3 regions of the Streptomyces sp. NPDC044719 genome follow, and region 1 is predicted to be linked to each of the others. Evidence: riboswitches for the same ligand, from Rfam matches in the RefSeq annotation. Region 1 holds a riboswitch; each other region holds the start of a gene.

Region 1 (5,985 bases):
CAGCACGAGGGCCCCCGCCGCGATCACGTCGACCCGGCCCGGGTGCATGGAGGGCACGGCCGCGCGCTCGGCGTGGGTGGAGCGCAGCAGCCACTCGGTGATCTCGCGGACCTTCTCGTGGGAGACGCGGGAGTGGTGGATGGCGGCCGAGTCGTACTCGGGCAGTTCCTGGGCGATCGCCGACACGGTCGTCACGGACCCGGCGAGCCCCACCAGCGTGCGGGCCTCGCGCAGCGGGACCGTCTCCTCGGCGAGGTCGAGGGCGGCCTCGATGTCCGCCCGCATCGCCGCGATCTGCTCCTTCGACGGCGGGTCACTCACCACGCCGTCCCGGACCAGGTGGCGCTCGGTCATCCGGACGCAGCCGATGTCCACCGAGCGGGCCGCCCGGACATGGTCGTCGCCGACGACGAACTCGGTCGAGCCGCCGCCGATGTCCACGACGAGGTAGGGCTTCGGGAGATGGTCTGCCCCGGCGAGCTCCTTGGTGGCGCCGGTGAAGGAGAACTCGGCCTCCTGGTCCCCGGAGATCACCTCGGGCTCGACGCCCAGGATGTCCAGCACGCCGCGCACGAACTCGTCGCGGTTCTCGGCGTCGCGGGAGGCGGAGGTCGCCACGAACCGGAGCCGCTGCGCCCCGTGCTCCTTGATGATCGCGGCGTATTCGCGGCACGCCGCGAAGGTCCGCTGCAGCGCCTCGGGGGCGAGCCGGCCGGTGCGGTCGACGCCCTGCCCGAGCCGCACGATGGTCATACGGCGGTCCAGGTCGACCAGCTCACCGGTGGTCGGGTCAGCGTCCGCGACCAGGAGCCGGATGGAGTTCGTACCGCAGTCCACGGCGGCGACACGGGTCATCGGTCGTCCTCCTCGGCGGTCGTCGCGCCCGTCACGCACGGGCCCTTGCGCCACCACTCCGGCAGCATCTCGATCGCCTCGTCCCCCAGCGGGTTCACCCCGGGCCCCGCGGCCAGCGAGTGGCCCACGAGCACGTGCAGGCACTTCACCCGGTCCGGCATGCCGCCCGCGCTCGGGAAGTTCTTCAGCTCCTCGATCTCGTCGCGCCGCCGGATGTAGTCCTCGTGCGCCGCCCGGTACGCCGCCGCCAGCTCCGGGTCCGAGGCCAGACGCTCGGTCATCTCCTTCATCACGCCGTTCGCCTCCAGCGTGCCGATGGCCGAGGCGGCTCGCGGGCACGTCAGGTAGTACAGCGTCGGGAACGGCGTCCCGTCCGGCAGCCGGGGCGCCGTCTCGACGACGTCGGGCTGCCCGCACGGGCACCGGTGCGCGATCGCGCGCAGACCGCGCGGGGGCCGACCGAGCTGCTGCTTGAAGGCCTCGACGTCCGCGTCGGTGGGCTCGGTGCGCGGGGTGGTCGGCGGGGGCGTTTCCATGACTGTCTTCAGGCTGTCTTTCTTTGAGTCAGATATCTGGCTGGGGTCCGGGTTCACCGGGCGGAGGCGTCGGACTTGTCGACGCCGTCCCACACGTTCGCGTACCAGACGCGGTCGGCCGTCCCGAGCACGGCGTGCGACTGCCGCGCCGCGTGCGGGTCGACGACGATGAATCCCGTCTCCCCCGGCATGACGTAGTGCAACCGCTGCCGGATCTGCTGTTCCGCGTATGCGTCGTCCTGCCAGCGCGCCTTCTGATCGCGCAGCCGTTCGACACGTTGGCGGGCCTGCTGCTGTTCGCGCTGGAGGTCGTCGATCTCGGCGCGCTGGGAGACGTACTCCCGCATCGGGTAGGCCAGCGCCACGATCAGTGTGCACATCACCAGGGCGAGCAGCGCGGCCCGGCCGGTCAGCCGGGAGCGGCGGGCCTGGCGCCGGGTCTGGGAGCGGTAGACCCGGGCCGCGGTCTGCTCGCCGAGCAGCCGGATCCTGGTCGCGGTGGAGAAACGGTCCCGGTCCTTCACGGCCATGATCTCCCCGCTCTCCCGCTCTCCCGCTCCACCGTCCGACGCGCGTACGTCCCCGGACACGGTACGGGACCGAGTACGGGGACGTACGTACGACTGGCTCAGGCTTGACCCTTATCGGGTCAGCCCGGTCAGCCCTTGAAGCGCGGGAAGGCGCTGCGGCCGGCGTAGACCGCGGCGTCGTCGAGGATCTCCTCGATGCGCAGCAGCTGGTTGTACTTGGCGACGCGCTCGGAGCGGGCCGGGGCGCCGGTCTTGATCTGGCCGCAGTTGGTGGCGACAGCCAGGTCGGCGATGGTGACGTCCTCGGTCTCGCCGGAGCGGTGGGACATCATGCACTTGAAGCCGTTGCGCTGCGCCAGCTCGACGGCGTCCAGGGTCTCGGTCAGCGAACCGATCTGGTTGACCTTGACCAGCAGGGCGTTGGCGGCGTTCTCGTCGATGCCGCGGGCGAGGCGCTCGGGGTTGGTGACGAACAGGTCGTCGCCGACGAGCTGGACCTTGTCGCCGAGCTTCTCGGTGATGGTCTTCCAGCCGTCCCAGTCGTCCTCGAACAGCGGGTCCTCGATGGAGACGAGCGGGTACGCGTCGACGAGCTCGGCGTAGTACTCGGTCATCTCGGCGGCTGAGCGCGTCTTGCCCTCGAAGGTGTAGGCGCCGTCCTTGTAGAACTCGGACGCGGCCACGTCGAGGGCGAGGGCGATCTGCTCGCCGGGGGTGTAGCCGGCCTCCTTGATCGCCTCGAGGATGAGGTCGAGGGCCTCGCGGTTGGAGCCGAGGTTCGGGGCGAAGCCGCCCTCGTCGCCGAGGCCGGTGGCCAGGCCCTTGCTCTTCAGGACCTTCTTCAGCGTGTGGTAGACCTCGGCGCCCCAGCGCAGGGCCTCGGAGAAGGACTCCGCGCCGATCGGGGCGATCATGAACTCCTGGATGTCCACGTTGGAGTCGGCGTGCGAGCCGCCGTTCAGGATGTTCATCATCGGCACCGGCAGCAGGTGCGCGTTCGGGCCGCCCAGGTAGCGGAACAGCGGCAGGTCGCTGGCCTCGGAGGCGGCGTGGGCGACGGCGAGGGAGACGCCGAGGATGGCGTTGGCGCCGAGGGAGCCCTTGTTGTCGGTGGCGTCCAGGTCGAACATCGCCTGGTCGATCAGGCGCTGCTCGGTGGCGTCGTAGCCGACGAGCTCCGGGCCGATCTGCTCGATGACCGCGAGGACGGCCTTCTCCACACCCTTGCCGAGGTAACGGTTCGAGTCGCCGTCACGCAGCTCGATGGCCTCGAAGGCGCCCGTGGAGGCGCCGGACGGGACGGCGGCACGACCGGTGCTGCCGTCGTCGAGGCCGACCTCGACCTCGACCGTGGGGTTGCCTCGGGAGTCCAGGATTTCCCGGGCTACGACGACGTCGATGGACGGCACGAGCATCTCCTTCTTATGTGACGCGGGTACGCGGGTCGCGGGGACCCGGCGAGGGCGGGCCGTGGTGGCTCGCGACATGAGCCTAACCGGCTCCGGCCGATCGGCCACCGGGTCGCCCACCCCATGGACAGAACCGAGCGTAAATTGTTTCCGAACGGAACAAAGACGGTTGTGGAAAAGCGGGGCAGAAAAAACCCCGCCCCGGCGCGTACGGGGGAACACGCACCGGGGCGGGGAGCCCGTGGGGACGGGGGCCGCCCCCCGAGGGGGGCGGAGGGCCGCTGCTTACTTCAGGTGCAGCTGCTGGCCCGGGTAGATGAGGTTGGCGTCCGAGACGATGTCCTTGTTCAGCTGGAACAGCTTCTCCCAGCCGCCCTCGACCTTCTCGTCCGACGCGATCGAGCTCAGGGTGTCGCCCTTGACGACCTTGTACTCGCCGTCGCCCTTCTTGACCTTCTTGCCGGTCGGGGTGGTGACGGTCTTCTTGGCGGCCGGGCGGTCCTCGGAGCGCGAGGCCGGCTGCTGGGTCTCGCGGGACTCGGTGCTCTGCTCGCTCTGCTGCGAGGAGCTGCCGGAGTCGTTCGAGGAGGAGCCGCCGCCGTTGTAGCCGGCACTCGACAGGCCCTTGCCGCAGACCGGCCAGGCACCCTTGCCCTGGCCCGCGAGGACCTTCTCGCCGATCTCGATCTGCTGCTCCTTGGTGGCCTGGTCGGCGGTGGCGGCGTACTTGGTGCCGCCGTAGCCGGACCAGGTGGAGGCGGAGAACTGCAGACCGCCGTAGTAGCCGTTGCCGGTGTTGATGGACCAGTTGCCGCCGGCCTCGCACTGGGCGACGGCGTCCCACTCGGAGGCGGTGGCGGCGGAGGCGCCGCCGGCGGCCATCAGCGGGGCGGCGACAGCGGCGCCGGTGACACCGGCGACGGCGATGGCACGGCTGGCCTTGGACGGACGGCGGTGCTTGCCCTTGCTGGAAAACAGCATGGAAGGATCCCCTCACCGACGCCTGCGAGGTGAGCTGTCGGGTTCGGGCCGGTTGAGTTGCCCGGCCGCGCCCCTCCCGGGACACGGCTTCACCCCAAGCCCTTCCGGCGCAACTGGCCGGTCGGGCACCTACCTTGGGTCCCCCGCTCCTGCCTACGGCGCTTGACGCGACGACTGTTCCCGTACGGCCGCTGGCAGGATTCGGCGTTGCGGCAGCCGGGGCTCGTGGTGACGAGCGGTCCCGACCGTAGCCACGCGATCCGCCGAATTTCAAAGACGATCAGGGCTTCTGAGATCTATCTCTCACGGACCCCAAACGGGACATTCACTGCGAAACAGGACGCGAACTCGAGCGGTTTCGGGGCGACTTCCGCCCCCGTTTCCGCACTGCCCGAACAACTACTTCCCGTCCGCTTCGCCCTCTACCGTGAGCTTCTCACCGGGGCGAATGAGGTTCGGGTCGGCACCGACGGCCTTCTTGTTGCCGTCGTAGAGCTCGTGCCATCCGCCGCTGATATCAAGGGAGTCGGCGATGGACCAGAGACTGTCGCCGATACCCACGATGTAGGCACCCTCGGACGAGTCGTCGGAGCCCTCGTCGCCGCGCGAGGCGTGACGGCCCGTGGACTCGCCCGTACGGCCGTTCTCGGGCGTGGGGGTTTCGTCGGCACTGGGACCACGGTGACGGCCGGAGCCGGTGTCGGTCCCGGTCTCGGTGCGCGCCGAAGAGTCTTCGTCCTGCTGGGAGTTGCCGGACTTGTCAGGCTCGGGCGTCGCCGACGGGGAACCTGACTCCTGGTCCCGCGAAAAGGAGTCCTCGGAGTCGGGCGACTTGTCCGAGTTGCCGCTTTCATCCTGCGAGGTCGACGGCGCGTCAGGAGACGGCGAGGCGGACGACGAAGGGGACGAACCGAGAGAGTCGAGCAATCCGTATGATTCCGAAGAATCGGATGAGTCACTCGAGTCGGACGACTTCTTGTCCTGCTCGAGGCCGGAGAGCAGTCCGCAGGTGCGCCAGGCACCGGCTCCCTGCTCGGCGAGGATTCTCTCGGCCACGGCTATCTGCTGGGAACGGCTGGCCAGGTCGGCGCTCGGGGCGTAGTCCAGGCCGCCGTGGCTCTCCCAGTCCTCCTGCGACAACTGCAGGCCGCCGAAGTATCCGTTGCCGCTGTTCTGGCTCCAGGCGCCGCCGGTCTCACAGTCCGCGACCCGGTCCCAGGTCGTGCCGTCGGCAGCGCTGGCGCCGGAGGCTCCGAGGAGCGGGATCGCGATGGCGGAGCCGGTCACTCCTGCCGCGACGAGGAGAGCCGGAGCCTGGCGGGGGCGACGGTGCCGACCGTTCCCGGAGAGCATACGGAGACCTTTCGCGAAGACAGCAGTGACCTGCGCGGCGCAGGTTTGACTGGCTCGCGCTGATGATGGGTGAACGTATAGGCAGACGATCACTTGTCACAAGTTAATGCCGCGTAGATCACGTGAAGATCACAACCCTGACGGCGTGTCACCTTTGGATGCGGGCGTGAACTCCACCGGCAGGGTGCGCAGCCCGCGCATGATCAGCCCGCCGCGCCATCTCAGCTCGGCCGGGTCGGCCGCGAGCCTCAGGTCCGGGAGACGGGTGAGGAGCGTGGCGAGGGCGGTCTGGCCCTCCAGGCGGGCGAGCGGGGCGCCGAG
Region 2 (5,985 bases), on a different contig from region 1:
GGCCGACCAGACCCAGCAGTGGGAATGGGGCACGCAGGCCTTCGACACCGGCACCTACGACGCCACGCAGTGGAACACCGACGGCTCCGCCGCGCCGTCCCCCGACGGGTACGAGCAGCACGCGGACGCCTTCCACCAGCACGAGACGGCGGCGTTCGAGCAGATCGAGATCGGCTACGACGAAGCCACCGGGGCCGGCTACGACGACCCCGCCACGGACGGCGATGAGCCGGCCGCCACCGGCGAACTGCCCACCGTCACCCCGCTCCTGGACGGCCAGGAAGAGGTCGGCCCGCGCACCGCCGCACGGGCGGCCTCGCGCGCCGGGTCCCGCTCCCGCCGCCGTACACCCCCCAAGCGCTCGGCACTGCTGACCATCGCGGTGCCCTCGGCGTGTGTGATGGGCGTCGCGGGGATCGCCGCCGCGTCCGTCGGCAGCCTCACCGAGGACAGCGCCGCGGAGGCGCAGACGACCGCGGCGGACGCACAGCCGGTGCAGCCGGCCGCCGCCAACAACAAGCTGGACACGCAGCTGCAGAGCCTCTCCGCCGGCGCCGACGACTTCGCCGACCGGGCCAGCCGTACGCAGGAACGTATCGACCTCAAGGCTCAGCAGGCGGCCGAGCGGAAGCGGGCGGCGGAGGAGGCGGCCCGCAAGGAGCGGCTGCGCCCGAAGTTCGCCATGCCGGTGGCCCGCCACGGACTCAGCGCCCAGTACGGCCAGTCCGGCATCAACTGGATGTCCTTGCACACCGGCATCGACTTCCCCGTCTCGTACGGCACGACCGTGATGGCCGCGACCGACGGCACCGTCCGCACCCAGTGGAACAGCGCGTACGGCAACATGCTGATCCTGACCGCGAAGGACGGCACGGAGACGTGGTACTGCCACCTCTCCACCTACACGGTCCCCTCGGGTACGAGCGTGAAGGCCGGCGATCCGATCGCGCGTTCGGGCAACTCCGGCAACTCGACCGGCCCCCATCTGCACTTCGAGGTGCGTCCGGCCGGCGGCTCGCCGATCGACCCGCTCCCGTGGCTGCGCAGCCACGGCGTCGACCCGACGTAACGTCCCGGCAGCCCCCGCCGATCCGGCCCCGCCGGCCCAGCCCCCGCCGGTCCTCCGGCGGAGGCTCACCTCACAGGACTGTCGCCGTCCAGGGCTACAGCTTCTCCACCGGCGCGTACCGCAGCAGCAGCCGCTTCGGCTTGTCCCCGAAGTCGATCGTCGCCTCGGCGTTCGCGCCCGTGCCCTTGACCGCCACGACGGTCCCGAGCCCGAACTGGTCGTGCGTGACCCGGTCCCCGACCACGAGCGACACCACCGGCTTCTCGGAGGTGCGGCGCGTGGCGAAACCGGAGGCGCCCGACGCCGACGAACGCGAACGGGACGACGACAGCGAGGCCGCCACGGCGGAGACCGGCCCGGAGGACGCGGGCGCTGTCGCACCGGTCCGCTTCCACTCCAGGTGGGTCGGCGGGATCTCCTCCAGGAACCGGGAGGGCGGGTTGTACGACGGCTGTCCCCAGGCGCTGCGCATCGTCGAGCGCGTCAGATACAGCCGTTCCCGCGCGCGGGTGATGCCCACGTACGCCAGGCGCCGCTCCTCCTCCAGCTCCTTGGTCTGGCCGAGGGCGCGCATGTGCGGGAAGACGCCGTCCTCCATGCCGGTCAGGAAGACAACCGGGAACTCCAGGCCCTTGGCGGTGTGCAGGGTCATCAGGGTGATGACGCCGTCGCCGTCCTCCTCGTCGGGGATCTGGTCGGAGTCGGCGACCAGCGCGACCTTCTCGAGGAAGTCGGCAAGCGTTCCCTGCTCGTCCTCGCCGCGCTCCTGCTCGAACTCCATGGCGACGGCGGCGAGTTCCTGGAGGTTCTCGATCCGGGTCTCGTCCTGCGGGTCGGTGGAGGCCTGCAACTCGGCGAGGTATCCGGTGCGCTCCAGGATCGCCTCCAGCACGGTGGCGGGCCCCGCGCCGGACTCGACGACCGTACGGAGGTCCTCCATCAGCGTGTTGAACCGCTTGACGGCGTTGGTGGAGCGCGCGGCCATGCCGTACGCCTCGTCGACGCGCTTCAGCGCCTGCGGGAAGCTGATCTTCTCCCGCTGGGAGAGGGCGTCGATCATCGCCTCGGCGCGGTCGCCGATGCCGCGCTTGGGCACATTGAGGATCCGGCGCAGCGGCACCGAGTCCTCCGGGTTGGCCAGCACGCGCAGGTAGGCCAGGACGTCCCGGACCTCCTTGCGCTCGTAGAAGCGGACGCCGCCGACGACCTTGTAGGGCAGGCCGACGCGGATGAAGATCTCTTCGAAGACACGGGACTGGGCGTTGGTGCGGTAGAAGACGGCGACGTCGCCGGCCTTCGCCTCACCCGCGTCGGTGAGACGGTCTATCTCGTCGGCGACGAACTGCGCCTCGTCGTGCTCGGTGTCGGCGACGTAGCCGGTGATCTGCGCGCCCGTGCCCGCGTTGGTCCACAGGTTCTTGGGGCGGCGGGACTCGTTGCGCTCGATGACCGCGTTGGCCGCGCTGAGGATCGTCTGGGTGGAGCGGTAGTTCTGCTCCAGCAGGATCGTCGTCGCGTCCGGGTAGTCCTCCTCGAACTGGAGGATGTTGCGGATCGTCGCGCCGCGGAAGGCGTAGATCGACTGGTCGGCGTCACCGACCACGCACAGCTCGGCGGGCGGCAGGTCGTCCGCGCTGGGCGGTACGTCGACGGGGTGCTCGGAGGTGCCCACGAGCTCCCGGACGAGTGCGTACTGGGCGTGGTTGGTGTCCTGGTACTCGTCCACGAGGACGTGGCGGAAGCGGCGGCGGTAGTGCTCGGCGACGTCCGGGAAGGCGCGCAGCAGGTTGACCGTCGTCATGATCAGGTCGTCGAAGTCGAGGGCGTTCGCCTCGCGCAGCCGCGACTGGTACATCGCGTAGGCCTGGGCGAGGGTCTTCTCGAAGCCGTCGCCGGCCTGGGCGGCGAAGTCCTCCTCGTCGATCAGCTCGTTCTTCAGGTTGCTGATCTTGGCGCTGAAGGACTTCGGCGGGAAGCGCTTGGGGTCGAGGTCCAGGTCGCGGCAGACCAGGGCCATCAGGCGCTTGGAGTCGGCGGCGTCGTAGATCGAGAAGCTCGATGTGAAGCCGAGCTTCTTGCTCTCCCGGCGCAGGATGCGGACGCAGGCGCTGTGGAACGTCATCACCCACATGGCGTTCGCGCGCGGGCCGACGAGTTGCTCGACGCGCTCCTTCATCTCGCCGGCGGCCTTGTTGGTGAAGGTGATGGCGAGGATCTGGCCCGGGTGGACGTCCCGCTCGGCGAGCAGGTGGGCGATGCGGTGTGTGAGCACACGGGTCTTGCCGGAGCCGGCGCCGGCCACGATGAGCAGCGGGGAGCCGGAGTGTGTGACGGCGGCGCGCTGGTTGTCGTTCAGCCCCTCCAGGAGCGCGGCGGCGTCCACCGGCGGGCGCGCGGCTCCGTCCCGGTAGTAGGCGTCGCGGTCCGGCGGCACATCGAACTTCCCGCCGAACAGATCGTCCGGAACCGGCTCCGGTCCGTGATCGTCCTCGGGCGGCGGTGGGGGTTCGTCCGCGGGACCCCGCTGGGCCTGGAGGTCCGCCAGGAAGCTGTCGTCAAAGAGGCTGCTCATCGCTCTCCGAGTCTAGGGCGCCCCACTGACAGCCCGCCGCCGCCCTGAGAACATCGCCGAAAGAACCCCCCTGTCACCCTCCAGGTGCACGTGATCACAGGCCGCTACGGCTTCACAATTGCGTATAAACGGTGACCAATCCCCCTCGATCGATCACTCTCGGCGATGCTCATGAGCAAGGTCACGGAAATGTATCGGGCATATCACCCATCAACCTTCACAAGGGCCACACGAGTTGGCTACCGTGCGAGGAGGTCACACGACCCCCACCGGCGAACGTCGCCGGGCCGCGTGGCCTCCGCCGAGTCAGGCGTGCCGCAGCGGCAGCCAGAGCCGGGGACCCAACCGAGACCCCGGGGTGAATCGGCCCGACTCCCTTCCCGGAGACGGCCGTAGGGCAACCCTTCCGAACCACCCGCCCGAACCCGACAGCTAACCCGGTAGGCGGAGCATGGAAGGAGTCGCCTCCCTTGGCGTCGCACCGCAAGTCGCGTCCTACGGGTTCGCGCGTTGCAGGCATACGGACCCCCGCCCTCGCGACGGCGGCCCTCACCTCCGTGGCCCTGCTGTCCCAGTCGGCCAACGCCGCCCCCGAGGCCGACGACAAGCCCAGCCTGGAGGAAGTCGAGAAGAAGGTCGACGACCTCTACCGCCAGGCGGGGTCCGCGACCGAGAAGTACAACGGGGCCAAGGAGAAGACCGCCAAGCAGCGCAAGCGCGTCGACACCCTCCTCGACGACGTCGCCAAGCGCACCCAGAAGCTGAACGAGGCGCGGGAAGAGCTGGGCACCTTCGCCGCCGCCCAGTACCGCACCGGCGCCTCCACCCCGGACACGGCGACGTTCCTGCTCGCGGACACCCCGCAGGACTACTTCGACCAGACCCAGCTGATGGACCGGATGACCGGCCGTCAGAAGGTGGCGGTCGACGACTACATCACTCAGCAGTCAGAGACGATGGAGAAGCGTCAGGAGGCCACCGAGAGCCTCGAGACGCTCACCGAGTCGCAGGACGACCTGAAGACGGCCAAGGCGACCGTCCAGAGGAAGCTCGCCGACGCGCGCGAGCTGCTGTCGAAGCTGACCACCGAGGAGAAGGCGCGGCTCGCGGCGATCGAGAGGGAGAAGCAGGAGGAGGCCGCCCGCAAGGCCGCCGAGCTGGCCCGGCAGCAGGCCGAGCAGCAGCGGGAGCAGGAAGCCGCCCAGCAGGAAGCCGCCCAGCAGCAGGACAGTGGTTCCTCCTCGACGGGTTCGTCCTCGTCGTCCACCGCGCCCGACTCCTCGTACGCCACCAAGGCCGACAAGGCGCTCGCCTTCGCCCGCGCCCAGATCGGCAAGCCGTACGTCTGGGGCGCCACCGGCCCCGGCTCCTACGACTGCTCCGGCCTCACCCAGGCCGCCTGGAAGGCCGCCGGCGTGACCCTGCCGCGCACGACGTACGACCAGGTCAACGCCGGCACCACGGTGCCCCTGGCCGACGCTCAGCCCGGTGACCTGGTCTTCTTCTACGACGATGTCACCCACGTCGGCATCTACATCGGCAACGGCATGATGATCCACGCTCCGAAGCCCGGCACGTACGTGCGCGAGGAGTCGATCTACTACGACGGCGAGTCGTCGATCCACAGCGTGGTGCGGCCGGCCTGACGGGTCTCGCAGGTTTTTGGGACCCCGCGCGCGTGGCCTGCCCGTAACGCGCGCGGGGCCTCCTAGCATCGGCCCCATGCCCGGCCCCTCCCCCTCCGTCGCCTGGTGGGCGCAACGTGCTCCGGCGGCCAGTGCCGCCGTGCTGGCGACCGGCACCCTGTCGGTCGGTCTGGATCTGGCGGGGTACGAGGTCCTCTCACGCGTCACCCTGGGTCTGGCCTGCGCGGCCTGGCTGCTGTTCGCCTCGGACTTCACCCTGCGGCTGCTGCGGGCCGGGACCAGGTGGCGGGCTTATACGCGCAGGCCGGGCGTCCTCGAGAGCGTGATGACGACGGCCCTCACCACCGTGGCGGCGACGGCCGTCCTGGGCACCGCCTTCTCGGCGGCCGGCTCCCGGGCCCTGGCCGTGACGCTGCTGGTGCTCGCCGTACTGCTCTGGCCGGTGCCGCTCGTCCTCGTCCCGCAGGGCGGGCAGCGGCGCGGGCCCGGGACGGTGTTCGCGCGCTGCATGGCCACGCAGGGGCTCGCCGTGCTCGGCGCCACGCTGGCCGCGGCCGAGTCGGCGGACTGGCTCGCGCACGCGGCGCTGGTGCTGTTCTGGCTGGGACTGGTCCTGTACGTCCTCGCCCTGATCCGTTTCGATGTGCGGCAGGTGGCCGAAGGGGTCGGCGATCACTGGCTCGCGGGCGGGGCGCTCG
Region 3 (5,985 bases), on a different contig from region 1:
TCAGCATGCGGATGGTGGTGGTCTTACCGGAGCCGTTGGGGCCGAGGAAGCCGAACACGCTGCCCGCCGGGACGGTCAGGTCGAGACCGTCGACGGCGAGCTGTCCGCCGCGGTAGCGCTTGGTGAGCGCCCGGGTGGCGATGACCGGTTCCCCGGCCGCGACATCCGCGCCGCTCGGCTCCGGCACGCGCTCGGGCTCCGTGGCGGACGGTTCGCCCATCGGCTTCCTCGTTCTCTCGACGCCCCGTGGTTCTTTCGACGCCGGTGGTTCTTTCGACGTCCTGTGGCGGTACGGGACTCACTTGCCGGCGTCGGCCGCCTTCACGAGCGCGTCCTTGGTGACCAGGCCGACGTAGACCTTGCCGTCGTCCGTGATCAGGGCGTTGACCAGTCGGGTCGAGAAGACCGTGCCCGAGCCGAACTTGCCGGTGACCTTGTCGCCGAGCGAGTCCATGAAGCCGCCGAGTTCGCCGCCGGCCTCGCCGGAGGGCACGCCCTCGCCACCGGTGTCGAAGGTGGCTATGGAGTTCCAGCCCTCGCCGATGGTCTTCATGCCGTCGAGGCCCTTGCCGAGGTCCTCCTCGGACTTCGGGAGGGACTTCGGGGCGTGCCGGCCGGCCTCTCCCTTGTCGAAGCCCTTCTCAAAGCTCTTCTCGGAGCCCTTTTCGGAGCCCTTCTCTTCCGTGACCTTCGCACCCTTCGGCGGGGTGAAGTCGAAGGTCGAGGCGGCGGGCTTGGCGAAGCTGACCTGGGTGAAGCCCGCGTCGACGACGGCGGAGCCACCGCTCGCCGGGGTCAGCGTGAACTTCAGCGGCGTGCCCGTCTTCGCGTCCACGGCCACGGTGATCGCGCCGACCGTCGAGCCGGACTGCTTCGGCTTGATGAGCAGCTTGTAGGCGTCCCGGCCGGCGACCTGGGCGGTGCCGTCCACGGTCACGGAGGTCGTGTCGTCGGCGGCCTTGAGAGCCTCCTCGGCGAAGTCCTTGGGCGTGGCCGGCGGCTGCTGGTCCTTGCCGCTCTCGGAGGCGGTGCCGTGGTGGACCTCGTTGGACTTGCTGTCGTAGGCCCAGACGTCCTTGCCGTTGTGGACGATGCTGTACTCGGCGGCGTTCTCCAGCAGCGACAGCTTCTGCTTGTCCGGGCCGTCGGCCGCGACGCGCAGGGTGTGCGTGCCGGAGGCCAGTTCCGTGAGCTTGGCGGTCGGGTCGGCGGAGGAGCCGCCCTCGCCCTGGCTCGCGGCACCGGACATCAGGCTGCTCTCCAGACCGCCGAGGTCCGGCAGCCCGAGGTCCGTGCTGATCTTCACGGTGCCGGACAGCTGCTGGACGTCCGACTTGGCGATCTTCTCGATGAGCTGCTGTGCCGTGATCTTCGGGAGGTCGGGGTCACCGGAGTCGGCGAGCGCGGGGACCAGCCCGATCGTCGCGGCCGCCACCCCCATCACCGTGACCGGTACGACGTACCGCGCGGCCTTGCGCCGTCCGGAACGCTGCTCGTCGACCTCTCCGGCGGTCGTGCTGTCGTCGGATGCGTTCGGTGCCATGTGTGCCCTACCTCCGTGGTCGGCGGCGGCTGTCCGTGTCGTCCACGCACTCGTCCCTGGCCGCCATTCTCACCCGAACAGGTGAGGTTTGGTGTTTTCCGTGGTTTCCATCTGACCAAATCGGCCGGGCAGATACGTCAGACCGCGGACTCAACTCCACGTACTGCTGGGGTATGACACGGAGGGGCGGCTTCTCCCCCGACCCGTAGGGGTTGCCGGTCAGCCGGCCCGGTGCACCACGGCGTCGCACAGCTCCACGAGGGCCGTCTTGGCGGCGCACTCGGGCAGGGGGGCCAGCGCCGAGCGGGCGTCCTGGGCGTAGCGGACGGTGTCCTTCCGGGCCTGTTCCAGCGCCGGGTGGGCGCGCAGCAGGCGCAGGGCCTCGGCGTGCCGTTCGTCGTCGGTGAGGTCGGAGTCCAGCAGCTCGCACAGGGCGATGTCGTCCGCGAGGCCGAGCCGGGCCGCCCGCTCGCGCAGCCGCAGCACCGGCATCGTGGGGATGCCCTCGCGCAGATCGGTGCCGGGGGTCTTGCCGGACTCGTGGGAGTCGGAGGCGATGTCCAGGACGTCGTCCGCGAGCTGGAAGGCGACGCCGAGCCGCTCGCCGTACTGGGTCAGCACGTCCACGGTCGTCTCGTCGGCGCCGGACATCATCGCGCCGAACCGGCACGACACGGCCACCAGCGAGCCGGTCTTGCCGCCCAGCACGTCCAGGTAGTGCTCGACGGGGTCGCGGCCGTCCTGCGGTCCGGCCGTCTCCAGGATCTGCCCGGTCACCAGCCGTTCGAACGCCTCGGCCTGCACCCGCACCGCCTCCGGGCCGAGGTCGGCCAGGGTGTGCGAGGCACGGGCGAAGAGGAAGTCGCCGGTGAGGACCGCGACGGAGTTGTCCCAGCGGGCGTTCGCGCTCGCGACCCCGCGGCGCACCGTCGCCTCGTCCATCACGTCGTCGTGGTACAGCGTGGCGAGATGGGTCAGTTCCACGACGACGGCCGACGGCACGATCCCGGGCGCGTACGGGTCGCCGAACTGGGCGGAGAGCATCACGAGCAGCGGACGGAACCGCTTGCCGCCGGCCCGCACCAGGTGCTGGGCGGCCTCCGTGATGAAGGGCACCTCACTCTTGGTGGCCTCGAACAAGCCTTCCTCGACAGCCGCCAACCCGGCCTGGACATCGGCTTCCAGAGCCTGGTCCCGCACGCTCAGCCCGAACGGCCCGACGTCGGTCACGAGGGGTCTCCTGTCTGCTGTGTCTGCCGGTGATTACGCGGATTGTCGATAGGTCGCTGCCATCACTCGAGTCAGCGTATCCGGTCACGTTTCGATCACCGCCAGCGCCCATGGTTACAGGCCGGGTGGTATCTGATCACGACCGTTATGTTTTTGATCGGGCCATAAGAACAGACATTTGTCGACTTACCAGCCGATAGTGAGATATTCACGATTTGCCATGACGACTGAGCAAATTACCTTTGACGGTAATTGCCCCACAGGCTTGTGATCAGTGAGTTGAATCACGTTAACCCCTTTGCCGCGCCACCCCGGCATCGACCCGTACCTCCTTCAGCCGAACGCCAGTTGAGCCTTGGCTTCCGCAAAGGATCAAGCGGACCAAACACCCCCGACCAAGGTCAACCGCGCGATATGTGACTCCGGCGCTTGTTCCCGACATGTGCTCTCGCATACGTTCCCGGCCTGTCCGGCGGACGCCGAATCCTGCCGCCGCCCGGACCCCCACACGAACCGACTCACTCACGCAGGGCAGGAGCGGGGGACCCAGGTAAGTCGCCGGTCCGCACAGCGGCACGGCTCGGGGTGAAGCCGCGTACGGCAGTACACCGCCGTACGCGGCCGGGCACCTCCCGGCCCGAACCCGACAGCTCACCTCGCAGGCGCCGGAGAGGAACATCGCCATGGCCGGACGAGGCAAGCACCGTCGCCCCAGAACCAACCCGCTCACCCGAGGTGTCGCGATCGCCGGCACCGGCGGAGCGGCACTGACCCTCCCGCTCCTCGGCGCGACGCACGCGAACGCCGTGGAGCCCCAGGCGGTCAAGCCCGCCAAGTCCCTCACGTACACCGTGACCAAGGGCGACACGCTCTACCGCATCGCGGACAAGTACGACGTCTCGGGCGGCTGGAAGAAGCTCTACAAGGACAACCGCTCCGCCGTCGGCGACGACCCGAAGCTGATCCACCCGGGCCTGAAGCTGAAGGTGTCGACGACCAAGGCGGCCGCCACGAAGGAGGCGGCCAAGTCGTCCGCCGAGCCGGCCGCGAAGCCCGCCGGCGGCGTCGCCAAGGCCACCCCGGCCTCCGCCAAGACCTACGCCGACAACCTCGACGGATGGATCCGTGAGGCGCTGGACATCATGGCGCAGAAGGGCATTCCGGGGTCCTACGACGGCATCCACCGCAACATCATGCGCGAGTCGTCCGGCAACCCCCAGGCGATCAACAACTGGGACTCCAACGCGGCCAAGGGCACCCCGTCCAAGGGCCTGCTCCAGACCATCGACCCGACCTTCCAGGCCTACCACGTGGACGGCACGTCGTGGGATCCGTACGACCCGGTCGCCAACATCACGGCGGCCTGCAACTACGCGGCCGACCGCTACGGCTCGATCGACAACGTCAACGGCCCGTACTGAGCCGACCCGCCCAGCAGTCGCTCGAGGACGACGGCGATGCCGTCGTCCTCGTTCGACAGGGTGATCTCGTCGGCCACGGCCTTGAGTTCGGGATGGGCGTTCGCCATCGCGACGCCGTGGGCCGCCCAGTCGAACATCGGGATGTCGTTGGGCATGTCACCAAAGGCGATGGTGTCCGCCGGCCGCAGCCCCAGATGCTCGGCGGCCAGCGCCAGGCCCGTCGCCTTGGTGACGCCGCACGGCTGGAGCTCGACCGTGCCGGGCCCCGACATCGTCACCGTCGCCAGGGAGCCGACCACCGAACGGGCCGTCGCCGCCAACTCGTCGTCCGTCAGGTAGGGATGGCGCAGCAGCACCTTGCTGATCGGCTCGCCCCACAGATCGTCGCGCCGGTCGACCCGCACGGCCGGCAGGGTCGGGTGCGGCATGAGATAGCCCGGCTCGATGAGTGTGAGCCCGTCGACCCCGTCCTGGTCGACCGCGGCGTACACCTGCCCCACCTCGGCCTCGATCTTGCCGAGCGCGGTCTCCGCCAGTTCCCGGTCCAGGGTGATGGACCACAGCAGCCGGTCCGCGCCGGCGTCGTACACCTGCGCGCCCTGCCCGCACACCGCGAGCCCCGTGCAGCGGAGGTCGTCGAGGAGCGGTCGCACACGTGGCGCCGGCCGGCCCGTCACCACGAGGTGCTGGGCACCGGCCTCCGCCACCCGCGCGAGCACGGCGAGCGACCGGTCGGAGAGGGTGTCGTCGCCGCGCAGCAGCGTTCCGTCCAGGTCGGTGGCGATGAGTGAATATGCGATGGGTGCGGCCATGATCTGAGAATACGGACAGCGCGGCCCTTCGTTTCATCGCGCCGTGGACACCGATTGCCCGGTTGAAGGCCTCTGTACCAGTTGGCAACAACATGGTCCGCTACCTACCGGCGAGGCCGTCTCGGGCGGTACCTTCCAAGTGTCCAGGGGGGACTTGATCGGGGGGTCGGGTTGAGCAGTGGGCGCATTCGCGTGGCTGGGCCCGGGGAGCTCGGCGAAGGGGAAAGGGAGCGCTGGCGCGCGCTGCGCGCTGCCTCCGAGGCACCACGCAACCCCTTCATGGAACCGGAGTTCACCGAAGCCGTCGGCCTGGTGAGGCCGCAGGCCCGGGTCGCTGTGGTGTACGAGGGGCTGGAGCCGGCCGGCTTCCTGCCCCATGAACGGGGCCCGTTGGGCCAGGGCCGGGCGATCGGGCTGGGCGTCTCGGACGCGCAGGGGGCGATCCTGCGGCCGGGACTGGACCTGGAGGCGGGCCGGCTCCTCAAGGCCTGCTCGGTGTCGAGCTTCGCCTTCGACAACCTGGAGGCCGAGCAGCGGCTGTTCGTCCGGTACGCGGCCGAGGAGCACGCCACCTACGTCATCGACGTGGAGAAGGGCTACGAGACATACGAGTCGGTGCTGCGCGCCCAGTCGCCGAAGTTCCTGAAGACCACCCTGGCCAAGGAGCGCAGGCTGGGCCGGCAGGTCGGCGAGCCGCGGTTCGTGTTCGACGAACGCGACCCGGCCGCGCTGCGCACCCTCATGGAGTGGAAGTCGGCGCAGTACCGCAGGACGGGCCGGCAGGACCGCTTCGCACGGGAGTGGATCACCCGGCTCGTGGGACGGCTGGCCCGGACCCGTGCACCGGAGTGCAGCGGCACGCTGTCCGTGCTGTACGCCGGTGAGCGGCCCGTGGCCGCGCATTTCGGACTGCGCTCGGCATCCGTCCTGGCCTGCTGGTTCCCGGCCTACGACCTGGAGTTCGCGAAGTACTCGCCGG

What was found. Region 1 has a riboswitch for cyclic di-AMP ahead of AC07DF_RS29140 (transglycosylase family protein). Riboswitches for the same ligand answer to the same signal wherever they lie in the genome.
Region 2: linked by a shared signal. The riboswitch ahead of AC07DF_RS02025 (C40 family peptidase) and the one ahead of AC07DF_RS29140 (transglycosylase family protein) in region 1 are both predicted to bind cyclic di-AMP.
Region 3: linked by a shared signal. The riboswitch ahead of AC07DF_RS01040 (transglycosylase SLT domain-containing protein) and the one ahead of AC07DF_RS29140 (transglycosylase family protein) in region 1 are both predicted to bind cyclic di-AMP.

Annotation. Positions count from the first base shown of each region.
Region 1 covers NZ_JBWKHE010000007.1:534,559-540,543, reverse strand. Annotated here, with positions in the region: gene AC07DF_RS29160 (Ppx/GppA phosphatase family protein) at 1-855, opposite strand, end outside; gene AC07DF_RS29155 (DUF501 domain-containing protein) at 852-1,391, opposite strand; gene AC07DF_RS29150 (FtsB family cell division protein) at 1,445-1,921, opposite strand; gene eno (phosphopyruvate hydratase) at 2,050-3,330, opposite strand; gene AC07DF_RS29140 (transglycosylase family protein) at 3,616-4,311, opposite strand; cyclic di-AMP (ydaO/yuaA leader) riboswitch at 4,316-4,482, opposite strand; gene AC07DF_RS29135 (transglycosylase family protein) at 4,711-5,664, opposite strand; gene AC07DF_RS29130 (cytochrome P450 family protein) at 5,794-5,985, opposite strand, start outside.
Region 2 covers NZ_JBWKHE010000001.1:415,098-421,082, reverse strand. Annotated here, with positions in the region: gene AC07DF_RS02035 (M23 family metallopeptidase) at 1-1,069, shown strand, start outside; gene pcrA (DNA helicase PcrA) at 1,164-3,641, opposite strand; cyclic di-AMP (ydaO/yuaA leader) riboswitch at 3,945-4,103, shown strand; gene AC07DF_RS02025 (C40 family peptidase) at 4,112-5,287, shown strand; gene AC07DF_RS02020 (SLAC1 family transporter) at 5,364-5,985, shown strand, end outside.
Region 3 covers NZ_JBWKHE010000001.1:219,521-225,505, reverse strand. Annotated here, with positions in the region: gene AC07DF_RS01055 (ABC transporter ATP-binding protein) at 1-220, opposite strand, end outside; gene AC07DF_RS01050 (LolA family protein) at 299-1,543, opposite strand; gene AC07DF_RS01045 (polyprenyl synthetase family protein) at 1,763-2,773, opposite strand; cyclic di-AMP (ydaO/yuaA leader) riboswitch at 3,283-3,453, shown strand; gene AC07DF_RS01040 (transglycosylase SLT domain-containing protein) at 3,457-4,194, shown strand; gene AC07DF_RS01035 (HAD family hydrolase) at 4,158-5,006, opposite strand; gene AC07DF_RS01030 (GNAT family N-acetyltransferase) at 5,193-5,985, shown strand, end outside.